DNA from 3 places in the Pseudomonas sp. TE3910 genome. Region 1 is predicted to be linked to each of the others. Evidence: predicted binding sites of a transcription regulator. Region 1 holds the regulator's gene; each other region holds the start of a gene.

Region 1 (4,099 bases):
GTACATCCAGTACGACCTGATACAGGGACTGGCTATCGCCGGCCGCACGCAGTTTTTCGCGAACGTCCTTGCGGTCAAGCATGCTGGCGATCTGGCGCAGCAGCTCCAGGTGCTCGTCGGTGGCGGCTTCCGGAACCAGCAGTACGAACAGCAGGTCTACGGGAGCACCATCGATGGCGTCGTAATCTATGGGGGCATCCAGGTGGAGCAGCGCACTGATCGGTGCGGTGCAGCCACTGAGGCGGCAGTGTGGAATGGCGATACCGTTGCCGAAACCGGTTGAACCCAGTTTTTCGCGGGCAATCAGGCTCTCGAAGACATCTTGCATTTCCAGATCCGGTACTTCCCGGTCAATCAGGTTGGCAATGTGTTCGAGTACGCGTTTTTTACTGCCGCCCGGCACGTTCACAAGTGAACGGCCGGGGGTCAGGATATCTTCAAGTCGGATCATGAGTGGGGGGGATCAGCGAGCGGCTGCACCTTGCAGCAAGGCCTGCTGTTTTTCCTTGTGTTTTTTCAGTTGGCGGTCGAGCTTGTCGGCAAGCAGGTCGATCGCGGCATACATGTCTTCATGCTCGGCATTGGCGACGACTTCGCCGCCAGGGATGCGCAGGGTGGCCTCGATTTTCTGTTTCAGTTTCTCGACCTCCAGAATGACCTGCACATTGGTGATCTTGTCGAAGTGACGCTCAACACGCTCGAGTTTTTCCCCGATATAAGTGCGCAGCGCTTCGGTGACTTCTACTTGGTGTCCACTGATGTTGACTTGCATACAGCTTCTCCTTTTGTTGCCGGTGCATAAAGAGGCAGGTATTGCGCCTGCCACTTGAATTGCGGTGGCACACCTCAGGTGCGTTACATCAGTCGCTTGCGTTCACTCGACGGTGCAATGCCGAGCGACTCGCGGTACTTGGCGACGGTGCGTCGTGCTACCTGGATGCCTTGTGCCTCCAGTAAACCAGCGATCTTGCTGTCACTCAATGGCTTTTTCTGATTTTCCGCTGCAACCAGTTTTTTGATGATCGCGCGAATCGCCGTGGACGAGCATTCTCCGCCTTCGGAGGTGCTGACATGGCTGGAGAAAAAGTACTTCAGTTCGTAAATGCCACGCGGGGTATGCATGTACTTTTGCGTGGTCACCCGGGATATGGTCGATTCGTGCATGCCCACCGCTTCGGCGATGTCGTGCAGCACCAGCGGCTTCATGGCCTCGTCACCGTGGTCGAGGAATCCACGCTGGTGTTCGACGATCTGGGTGGCAACCTTCATCAGCGTTTCGTTGCGGCTTTGCAGGCTCTTGATGAACCAGCGGGCTTCCTGAAGCTGATTGCGCATGAAGGTGTTGTCTGCGCTGGTATCGGCGCGGCGTACAAAGCCTGCGTACTGTGGATTGACGCGCAGGCGTGGGACGGCTTCCTGGTTCAGTTCAACCAGCCAGCGATCGCTGTCCTTGCGTACGATCACGTCAGGCACCACGTATTCGGGTTCACTGGACTCGATCTGTGAGCCGGGGCGTGGGTTCAGGCTTTGTACCAGTTCGATCACCTGGCGCAGCTCGTCTTCCTTGAGCTTCATGCGGCGCATCAGCTGGCTGTAGTCGCGGCTGCCGAGCAGGTCGATGTAGTCGCTGACCAGTCGTTGCGCTTCAGTCATCCAGGGTGTTTGTGCCGGCATCTGCCGCAACTGCAACAACAGGCATTCGCTCAGGTTGCGGGCGCCTATACCGGCAGGCTCGAATTGCTGGATGCGGTGCAGGACGGCTTCCACTTCGTCCAGTTCGATATCGAGTTCCGGGTCGAAGGACTCACAGACCTCTTCCAGGGTTTCGTCGAGATAGCCCTGGTTGTTGATGCAGTCGATCAGGGTGACGGCAATCAGTCGGTCGGTATCCGACATTGGCGCCAGGTTCAATTGCCACAGCAGGTGGCTCTGCAGGCTTTCACCCGCCGAGGTGCGGGTGGTGAAGTCCCACTCGTCGTCATCGTTGCTGGGAAGGCTGCTGGCGCTGGTTTGATAGATATCTTCCCAGGCGGTGTCTACCGGCAGCTCATTGGGAATACGCTCGTTCCACTCACCTTCCTCAAGGCTTTCCACGGGAGTGGCGGTTTCCTGGAAGCTGGTTTCCTGGGATTCCGAGGTCGGCTTGGATTCGGCGTTATCCGCCATCGGGTCGCTGTTATCGAAGTCGTCGCCATCTTCCTGGCGTTCGAGCATCGGGTTGGATTCCAGGGCTTCCTGGATTTCCTGCTGCAGGTCCAGTGTGGAAAGCTGGAGCAGACGGATGGCCTGTTGCAACTGCGGTGTCATCGTCAGTTGCTGGCCCATTCTTAGGACGAGCGATGGTTTCATGGCAGGGGCTTAACACCTTATTCGCCGGCGCACATGCGCCATCCACTACAAGGGCGCCGAAGCGCCTTCTTTAAGCAAATTATATGCCTGAAACCGAGGTGTTTGCCTAGAGCGCTGTAACAAATAAGCCGGTATTTGGGCGGATCGTCAGCGCTCTGGCGGTGCCTCGCACCTCGGGCTTACAGGCGGAACTCGTGGCCGAGGTAAACCTCTTTCACCAGTTCGTTGGCCAGGATGGTTTCTGCATCACCTTCGGCGATTAGGCGACCATCGTTGACGATGTAAGCGGTTTCGCAGATATCCAGTGTTTCACGGACGTTGTGGTCGGTGATCAGAACGCCAATGCCTTTGGCTTTCAGGTGGTGGATGATCTGCTTGATGTCGCCGACCGAGATCGGGTCGACACCGGCAAACGGTTCGTCGAGCAGGATGAATTTCGGTGCAGTCGCCAGTGCGCGGGCGATCTCCACACGGCGACGTTCACCACCGGAAAGGCTCATGCCGAGGTTGTCGCGGATGTGGCTGATGTGAAACTCCTGCAGCAGGCTTTCCAGTTCCTTGCGACGCCCTGCGGCGTCCAGCTCCTTGCGTGTTTCCAGGATCGCCATGATGTTGTCGGCCACCGACAACTTGCGGAAGATCGAGGCTTCCTGGGGCAGGTAGCCAATCCCAGCGCGTGCACGACCGTGCATCGGCTGGTGGCTGACATCCAGGTCGTCGATGAGCACGCGGCCCTGGTCGGCCTGTACCAGGCCGACAATCATGTAGAAGCACGTTGTCTTGCCGGCGCCGTTAGGGCCAAGCAGGCCGACGATCTGGCCGCTGTCGATTGACAGGCTGACGTCACGTACGACTTGTCGACTCTTGTAGCTCTTGGCCAGGTGCTGGGCTTTGAGGGTTGCCATTACTCGGCCTTCTTCTTCGGCTGGATCACCATGTCGATGCGTGGGCGCGGTGCGGTAATGTTGCTGCCGCGGCCGGCGGTGGCGACCTGAGACTTGGTGTTGTAGACGATTTTCTCGCCTTCGGTGGTGTTGCCTTCGTTGATCACCTTGGCCCGGTCAGTCAGAACCACCAGGTCTTTCAATGCCTGGTATTGGATCTGCACGGCATAGCCTTGCATCTTGTCCGGCTTTGCAGCGCTTTGTTGCTGCTCGAAATACGCCAGGTTGCCCACCGAAGTGACCACGTCGATATCGCCGGAAGCGGAGCGGGTGATGGTCACGGTGTTGCCTTTGATCATCATCGAGCCTTGGGTGATGATCACGTCGCCGGTGTAGGTGGCAATGCCTTTCTTGTCGTCCAGTTGGGCGTTATCGGCCTGGATGCGGATTGGCTGGTCGCGGTCGTTCGGCAGGGCCAAGGCGCTCGCGCTTCCCAGTGCTGCGCTCAGGCTGAGCAAAAAGGGGAGGGTTTTAACGAGCCTCATACTGTCCTCTTACGTTGGACAGCAGGTCCATCCTGCCGTCTTTCAAATACGCTTTCATTCCCTTGCCCGTAGTGGTTCCACCGGCGCCGTCGATTCTAACGGCTTGATCGGTTTGAGCATATTGCTTCTGTGGGAATACCGTCATGCGGGTCGTGGTAATAATGGTTTCGCGGTTCTGTTCATCGGTGCGGGCAACCCGTACCGAGTCAATCAGCTCGACTTCGGTACCGTCCGGGTTGACCTCGCCGCGTTCGCTCTGAACGTGCCAAGGGTAGGCGGTGCCGCGGTACATGTGCAGGTCGGGCGTGGTCAGCAGGGTGA
Region 2 (4,099 bases), 2.2 Mb from region 1:
CGAGAATCACCGCCTTGAGGTAATCCAGCCCGCCCTCAAGGCGCTCGCGCCAGACCGACGTGCGCTGCAGTTTGTCAGCGGTACGGATGTAGAACATCAATACGCGGTCGATGGTGCGAATCAGGCCGGCATCGTCCAGGTCCGTGGCGAACAGCTCGGCGTGCCGTGGACGCATGCCACCGTTACCGCAGACATAAAGGTTCCAGCCCTTCTCGGTGGCAATCACGCCGATGTCCTTGCTTTGCGCCTCGGCGCATTCGCGGGTACAGCCAGATACGGCGAACTTGAGCTTGTGTGGCGAACGCAGGCCCTTGTAGCGGTCCTCCAGGGTAAGCGCCATGGCCACGCTGTCCTGCACGCCATAGCGGCACCATGTGCTGCCGACGCAGGACTTCACCGTGCGGGTTGATTTGCCATAGGCATGCCCGGTCTCAAAGCCAGCGGCGATCAACTCGGCCCAGATCTCCGGCAATTCATGCAATTGCGCGCCGAACAGGTCGATGCGTTGGCCGCCGGTGATCTTGGTGTAGAGGTCGTACTTCTTGGCCACCTGACCAATCACGATCAACTTGTCCGGTGTGATTTCCCCACCCGGAATACGCGGCACCACCGAGTACGTGCCGTTTTTCTGCATGTTGGCCATGAAGGTGTCGTTGGTGTCCTGCAACGGCACCAGCGCGGCATCCATGATCGGCTGGTTCCAGCAGGACGCGAGGATCGAGCCTACCGTCGGCTTGCAGATATCGCAGCCCAGGTGGCCACGACCATGACGGGCGTGCAGGTCTTCGAACGTCGTAATGCCCTCGACCCGCACCAGCGCATAGAGCTCCTGACGGGTGAAGGCAAAGTGCTCGCAAAGGCTCTTGTCCACCGCCACACCGCGGGCGCTCAGCTCATGCTCGAAGACCTGCTTGAGCAAGGCGGCGCAGCCACCGCAACCGGTGCAGGCCTTGGTCTGGCCCTTGAGTTGTGCCAGGTCGCTACACCCCCCGTCGATGGCAGCACAGATCGCGCCCTTGCTGACGTTATGGCACGAGCAGATGGTGGCGGCGTCTGGCAAGGCATCTGCACCCAGTGCTGGCGTGGCGCTGCCCATTGGCAGGATCAAGCCGGCGGGGTCCGCTGGCAGGGCAATAGCATTCTGCACGTACTGCAACAGGGTGTCGTAGTAACGGTTATCACCGACCAGCACCGCCCCCAGAACGCGCTTGCCCTCGGCGTCGATCACCAAGCGCCGGTAGGCGCTGCCAGCCTCGTCGATAAAGCGGTAGCTGCGCGCACCGGGGGTCGCCGCGTGTGCATCGCCAATGGAACCGACATCCACCCCCAACAGCTTGAGCTTGGTCGACATGTCGGCACCGGCAAAGGCCTCGAATGGCTCACCCGCCAAGGCTGACGCCAGGTTGCGGGCCATGCTGTAACCCGGGGCCACCAGGCCAAAGACGCTGCCGTTCCAGGAAGCACACTCGCCGATGGCAAAAATCCGTGGGTCGCTGGTGCGGCATTCACCATCGATCACGACCCCGCCCCGTGGCGCGATTTCCAGCCCGCAGCCACGGCCCAGGCTGTCCTGCGGGCGAATGCCAGCCGAAAACACAATCAGGTCGGTTTCCAGGAACTGGTCGCCATCGAAATTCATCCGATAACGGAAGTCACTGCCTTCAACAATGCTCTGGGTGGCGCGAGACAGGTGTACGCCGACACCCAACGCCTCAATCTGGGCGCGCAGGGCCGCACCGCCTTCAGCATCCAGTTGCACCGGCATCAGGCGCGGCGCGAATTCCACCACATGGGCTTCAAGCCCCAGGGATTTGAGGGCGTTGGCTGCCTCCAGGCCCAGCAGGCCACCACCGATGACCACGCCACGCTGTGCGCCATAGGCCGCCGCGCGAATCGCATCCAGGTCGTCCAGGGTTCGATAGACCAGTCGCGCCGCACCGTCCGGCCCGGGAATCGGCGGCACGAAGGGATAGGAACCGGTGGCCAGGATCAACCGATCAAACGGGTAGCGGCCCTGCGCCGTCACCACTTCACCGGCCTCGCGGTCGATCTCGACGACCGCCTCCCCCAAGTGCAGCCGCACGCCATGCTCGGCATACAATTGCGCATCACCCAACGCCAGGGTTTCAGCATCGCTGCCACTGAAGTACTCCGACAGGTGCACGCGGTCGTAGGCACGCTGACGCTCCTCGCCGAACACCCGCAGGTCGAAGCGGGCCAAGGCGCCGCGTTCGATCAGTTGTTCGACGCAATGATGGCCCACCATGCCGTTGCCGACGATGATCAGACGTTCCCGTTGCTCGATGGTCGCTTGAGCGTTCATAGCGTTTCCTCACACTGGCCGATCACGGCGGCCGGAAAAACACCCACAAAAAAAGGCGCCTGGAGCCGAAGCTCCAGGCGCCTTTGCCTGGTCGTTCATAGTCGTGGTCCGTGGGGCGGATCGCCGTTGATCACCCCTGGACGTTGTAATGTGTCTTCAGCAGATACCGTGCCAACTGCGCCAACCCCGCCTATTCAAGGGCATCGCCGCAAACTCTAGGCCTCCCGCGGCGCCATCCTGGTGCAGTGCTACCCGTTCTGGGGCATTTCAGTACACATCTCGCCGGTAGCGTTTGGCCCGGCCTAACGCCGCAACATATTCGCCGGCCTGCTCGGTGCTCATCCCACCGTGCTCGGCCACCACCTGCTGCAGCGCGGCCTCCACATCCCGCGCCATGCGTCCGGCATCGCCACAGACATAGAAGTACGCGCCCGCCTCCAGCCAGCGCCACAGCTCGGCGCCCTGCTCCAGCATGCGCTGCTGTACATAGACCTTCTCTGCCTGGTCACGGGAGAACGCCGTGTCGAGCCGCGTCAGGTGGCCATCGCGTTGCCAGGCCAGCAACTCGTCGCGGTAGTAAAAATCACTGTCAGCGCGCTGCTCGCCGAACAGCAGCCAGTTGCGCCCTCGGGCGCCGCGCGCCTGACGCTCCTGGAGAAACGCCCGGAACGGTGCGATCCCGGTCCCCGGCCCGACCATGATCAGCGGCGCCGTATCATCGCTCGGTACGCGGAAATGAGCCGAGGGCTGCACAAAGATCCCAACCTGCCCGGCTTCGGCACGATCAGCGAGGAAGGTCGAACACACACCTTTACGCTGGCGGTAGCGCACCGTCGAAACCGTCAGGTGAACCTGCTGCGGGTGCAACAACGGGCTTGAACTGATGGAGTACAAACGCGGCTGCAGGGGTTTGAGCAGGCTCAGCCAGGTGTCGAGCGGCATGCTTACGGGAAACTGCTGCAGCAGATCGACCAGTTGCCGCCCCCATAGCCAGTCCTGCAACGCGGCGTTGTGCGCCGGCTCCAGCAGGCCTTGCAACTCAGGATCAGCACTGCAGCGGGCGACCTGTTCGAGCAGCGCAGGCGTGATACGGGCAATCTCCAGTCGATCGCGCAGTGCGCTACGCAACGGCATGGGTGGCTGGCCCTTGAGGCTGACACTCGCCTCCCCGTCAAGTTTCATGGCACTCAGCAGCTCTTCGACCAGTGCCGGGCAGTTGCGCGGCCAGACGCCCAAGGCGTCGCCCGCCTGATACGTCAGGCCGCTGCTCGCAAGATCGAACACCACGTGCCGGGTTTCCTTGGCGGCACCGGGCGCATTGAGCAGGCGGTTTTCCACCACCCTTACCGGCAACGGCTGCTGCTTGCTGAAGGTTGGCGCTGTCGCCGCCGAGGACGTGACCGCTGGCGCCGCTGCACTTGGCGCCTGCCCAAGGGCCGTCACCAGCGTGCCCAGCCACTGCTCGGCCGGCTCGTCGAAGTCCGGCTCGCACTCGACCCGCTCCAGCAGGCGCACAGCGCCAAGCTCCGCCAGACGCTGGTCCAGCTTGCGGCCGAAACCACAGAACTCTGCGTAGCTGGAGTCTCCCAGGGCCAGTACCGCGTAGCGCAGCCCGGTGCAGTGGTTGGCGGACGCGGCCTGCAGGGCCTGCCAAAAGGCCTTGGCGCAATCCGGTGCCTCACCATCGCCAAACGTGCTCGCCACCAGCAGCAGGCTGGCGGCGTTGCTCACCTGCTCAAGGCTGACCTGCTCCATGCTGCTCACCTGAACAGCCAG
Region 3 (4,099 bases), 3.9 Mb from region 1:
GACCGACAGGCCGAGGTGCTGGCGCTCGCCGGTCCGGGGCTGCAGAACATTGCCGGGGCCTTTACCCAGGCCCGCCCGAGCCTGGAGCAGTATCAATACCTGCGTCATGTGTATGCCCAGCAGCGCCAGCAGCCGTTGCCCCTCTGGCAGTCGCTCGCCAGCGGCCCGTTGCTGCGCCCGGACATGCAGGATGAGCGGGTGCCGCAGCTTGCACAGCGGTTGTTGAACGAGGGCTATTTGAGCAGCCTTCCGGTTACCGTCGATTCGCACTACAGTGCCACGCTGGTTAATGCAGTGAAAAATTTCCAGCTGAGCCATTCGCTGCAAGCGGACGGGGTGATCGGGCCGGGAACCTTGAACGAGTTGAACGTCAGCCCGGCGGCGCGGCGCGAGCAGTTGCGCATCAACCTTGAACGCTTTCGCTGGCTGGCCCAGGAAATGGAGCCTACCAGCCTGTTGGTCAATGTCGCGGCGGCCCAGTTGATCGTCTATCAGAACGGGTTACCGGTATGGCAGACGCGCACGCAGGTGGGCCGTGCCGAGCGCCAGACCCCGCTGCTGAAGTCCCAGGTAACGCGCCTCACCCTGAACCCGACCTGGACGGTGCCGCCAACCATTCTGCGTGAAGACAAGCTCCCGGAAATCCGTCGGGATCAGGCCTTCCTGAGCCGGCAGAACCTTCAGGTGCTGGACAGCGATGGGCAGCCATTGGCGCCGGAGGATATCGATTGGGAGAATCCCGGCAACATCCTCTTGCGTCAGGGTGCGGGGCCGAGGAACCCGCTCGGGCAGATGGCGATTCGTTTCCCCAACCCGTTTTCGGTGTACCTGCACGACACGCCCAGCCAGGCGCTGTTCAACAAAGGGCCTCGCGCGTTCAGCTCGGGTTGTGTGCGGGTCGAGCACGCGTTGCAGTTGCGCGATCTGTTGTTGAGCCCGCCCGAGCGTGCCCGCACGGACCAGCTGTTGAGCACCGGGCTTACCCATGAGTTCCGCCTGGCAACGCCAGTACCGATTGTGCTCAGCTACTGGACGGCTCAGGCCGACCGCCAGGGCAAGGTGTCCTACGCTCCGGATATTTACGGGCGTGATGGCGCATTGTTGGCCGCGCTGGCGGTGAAGCGCTGACGCGGTCGGGCAAAACGCCCGATTTTGTTCTGTTCACAGCCGTGATGCACCAGCGCGTAGCGGCGAGTACCTTCCGCTACGCGCGTTCTCATCCCTGTACCTCGATTCCTTCGGTGTTCCTGTCGATCCATGCGGGTTTTTGTTACCTCCTTGGAGGTAACGGCAGGCAGTTTGGCAGATAGATTGCTTTTACCTTTGGGAATGAAATTTTCTTTTCGGGAAATTTTGTTGACGAACCTGAGGCTAGGGGCGGGCGATTGATCGCACGCCACTTATGAGAGCAATGCTGCATCACTGTTGAGGAATACACATGAACGGTTCTTTCAGAGGTGGCCGATTGGCGGCGGTCGCTGCGCTCACGTCAGTGACGCTCCCTACGTGGGCGGCGGATCAGCCGCTTGCGCTTAACAGCGGTGACACCGCCTTTGTGACGACGTGCGCGTTGGTGGTGTTGTTGATGACCTTGCCTGGCTTGGCGTTGTTCTATGGTGGCCTGGCACGTAGCAAGAATGTGCTCTCGATTCTGATGCAGGTGTTTTCAGTTGCATCGTTGATGTCGGTGCTATTTGCCATTTACGGCTATTCCCTGACGTTCACGTCAGGTGGCGAATGGCAAGCGGTTATTGGTGGGCTCGATAAACTGTTTCTCAAGGGCGTAGGCCCTGACTCACTTCAAGGCACCATTCCTGAGTTGCTGTACTTCTTGTTCATGCTGCTGTTCGCGGCCATTACCCCGGCCATCATCTGCGGCGGTTTCGCTGAGCGGATGAAATTTTCGGCGGTCATGGTGTTCATGGCCATCTGGTTGACGATCAATTACCTCCCCATGGCGCATATGGCTTGGGGAGGCGGCTGGGTGTTCGACCTGGGTGTTCAGGACTTCGCGGGCGGTAATGTGGTGCACGTCAATGTCGGCATTGCGTCGCTGATCGGCGCCTTCCTGCTGGGGCGCCGTCGCGGCTACGGAACCTCGGCGCTGGCGCCGCATAACATGACCATGACCATGACCGGTGGCTCGATGCTGTGGGTGGGCTGGCTGGGTTTCTGTGGCGGTTGTGCATTGGTGGCCAATGGTTTTGCCATGCTGGTGATGGTCAACACCATGCTCGCCAGCGCGGCAGGGGCGTTGGCGTGGTTGTTCGTCGAGTGGAAGCATCGTGGCAAGCCGAGCATGCTGGGGGCGTTGTCCGGGGCTATTGCCGGCCTTGTCGCGATCACCCCGGCCTGCGGTTTCGTAGGCCCAATGGGGTCTATCCTGCTGGGTTTGATCGTTGCGCCGATCTGCTTGTGGGCCGTGGAAAAACTCAAGCCGATCCTGGGGCTGGATGACGCATTCGATGTGTTTGGCGTGCATGGCGTTGGCGGTATCGTCGGCGGTTTGCTGACCCCGGTATTTGCCATGACCTCTCTTGGCGGGCTGGGTTTCAGCGGGGAGCGCGGCGTGCTGGATCAGTTGTTGGTCAATGGTGGCGTCTTGGCGTTCAGCATCCTGTTCTCGGCGGTATCTAGCTTTATCGCCTTCAAGGTGGCCGCCGTGCTATGCCGTGGCCTTCGTGTCGACGAAGAACATGAAGTGGACGGTCTGGATCTGTCGTCTCACGGTGAAGTGGGCTACAAGTACTCGAATTAAGGAGCGCACTCATGAAAGTGATCACTGCGATCATCAGGCCTTTCAAGCTCGACGATGTACGTGAGGCCTTGGCTGAAGTGGGAGTGACAGGGTTGACGGTGACCGAGGTCAAGGGCTTCGGTCGGCAGAAGGGGCACTCCGAAATCTATCGGGGCTCTGAATACGTTGTCGACCTGATTCCCAAGATCAAGCTTGAAGCGATTGTCACCGATGCGCTGTGCGAGGCAGCGCTGGAGGCCATCATCAACGCTGCACGCACGGGCAAGATCGGGGATGGCAAGCTGTTCGTCACCGAGGCGTCACAGGTTGTCCGGATTCGTACTGCAGAGGTTGGCGCCGACGCGGTCTGAGCCTCGAGGGTGGGCGAAAGGGGCGACCTGTGGATGCAGGTCGCCCCTTTGCATCACGGTTGATGGTCGGTGTTTTTCAGGGTGTTGTTATGACCGCTCTACAGATTCGCACCGTCGGGGTCACGGACATCCAGGTCCATGACATCTACCTGGGCCTGGGTAGCAACCTGCGCCGGCAATGGCATTTGAGTCAGGCGTGCATCGCGTTGCGGGCGTCGCTGGGGCCATTGCGTTGTTCTCCGGTCTTTGAAAGCAGCGCGGTCGGGCTAGAAGCACCGGCCTTTTTCAATATGGTCGTGCAGGCGCAGACCACCCGTTCCCTGGCCTCCCTGGTTGCTGAGCTCAAAGGCGCTGGAGGCGTATTTCGGCCGCTGCCGGCAGACGCCGGAACAGGTCAGCCTGGACATTGATCTGTTGATGTATGGCGAGCAGGTTGGACAGTTCGGTGACCTTGAGTTGCCACGGCCAGAGATCCTGGAGCAGGCCTTTGTGCTTAAACCCCTGGCCCAGCTGGCGCCAACCTGCCGGCATCCGCGCAATGGGCAGACGTTCAGCGAGTTGTGGAACGGCTTTGTCGTAAACGCACCGCTGACCGCGGTTGAGCTGAGTTTGCCGTCGCTGGGCTGAGGGCGGTATCCGTGAAGGGGCAGGTGAGGGCGCCTGCTGCGCAAGAGCCACCGACATTTCTGCCGGTGGCCCGCGTCTGTGGCAATGGCTGGCGAGTGGGGCTCAGCTGAAGATGACGGTCTTGTCGCCGTTAATGAACACCCGGTGCTGCAAGTGGTACTTCAGTGCTTTGGAGAGTGCAATGGTCTCGGTATCCCGGCCGATTGCCACCAACTGCTCGGCCTGGTGGGCGTGGTCAACACGCTGTACTTCCTGCTCGATGATCGGGCCCTCGTCGAGGTCGCTGGTCACGTAGTGGGCGGTGGCGCCGATCAGTTTAACGCCACGTGCGTAGGCCTGGTGGTAGGGTTTGGCACCCTTGAAG

Evidence for each region. Region 1 encodes sigma-54, which starts transcription at its own class of promoters, with help from an activator protein. Its sites were predicted from a motif close to ANTGGCATNNANNTTGCTNT; they were not measured.
Region 2: a site for sigma-54 is predicted at 2,480-2,499, ahead of nirB (nitrite reductase large subunit NirB). Genes of this name have one in related genera too.
Region 3: a site for sigma-54 is predicted at 1,299-1,318, ahead of ACZ9H3_RS02300 (ammonium transporter). Genes of this name have one in related genera too.

Annotation. Positions count from the first base shown of each region.
Region 1 is NZ_JBWBQN010000001.1:4,377,141-4,381,239, forward strand. Features, by position in the region: gene ptsN (PTS IIA-like nitrogen regulatory protein PtsN) at 1-451, opposite strand, end outside; gene hpf (ribosome hibernation-promoting factor, HPF/YfiA family) at 464-772, opposite strand; gene ACZ9H3_RS19975 (RNA polymerase factor sigma-54) at 856-2,349, opposite strand; gene lptB (LPS export ABC transporter ATP-binding protein) at 2,529-3,254, opposite strand; gene lptA (lipopolysaccharide transport periplasmic protein LptA) at 3,254-3,778, opposite strand; gene lptC (LPS export ABC transporter periplasmic protein LptC) at 3,765-4,099, opposite strand, start outside.
Region 2 is NZ_JBWBQN010000001.1:2,142,574-2,146,672, forward strand. Features, by position in the region: gene nirB (nitrite reductase large subunit NirB) at 1-2,323, opposite strand, end outside; gene ACZ9H3_RS09650 (sulfite reductase subunit alpha) at 2,591-4,099, opposite strand, start outside.
Region 3 is NZ_JBWBQN010000001.1:517,554-521,652, forward strand. Features, by position in the region: gene ACZ9H3_RS02295 (L,D-transpeptidase family protein) at 1-1,128, shown strand, start outside; gene ACZ9H3_RS02300 (ammonium transporter) at 1,439-2,758, shown strand; gene ACZ9H3_RS02305 (P-II family nitrogen regulator) at 2,770-3,108, shown strand; gene ACZ9H3_RS02310 (2-amino-4-hydroxy-6-hydroxymethyldihydropteridine diphosphokinase) at 3,198-3,518, shown strand; gene ACZ9H3_RS02315 (2-amino-4-hydroxy-6-hydroxymethyldihydropteridine diphosphokinase) at 3,442-3,735, shown strand; gene purU (formyltetrahydrofolate deformylase) at 3,838-4,099, opposite strand, start outside.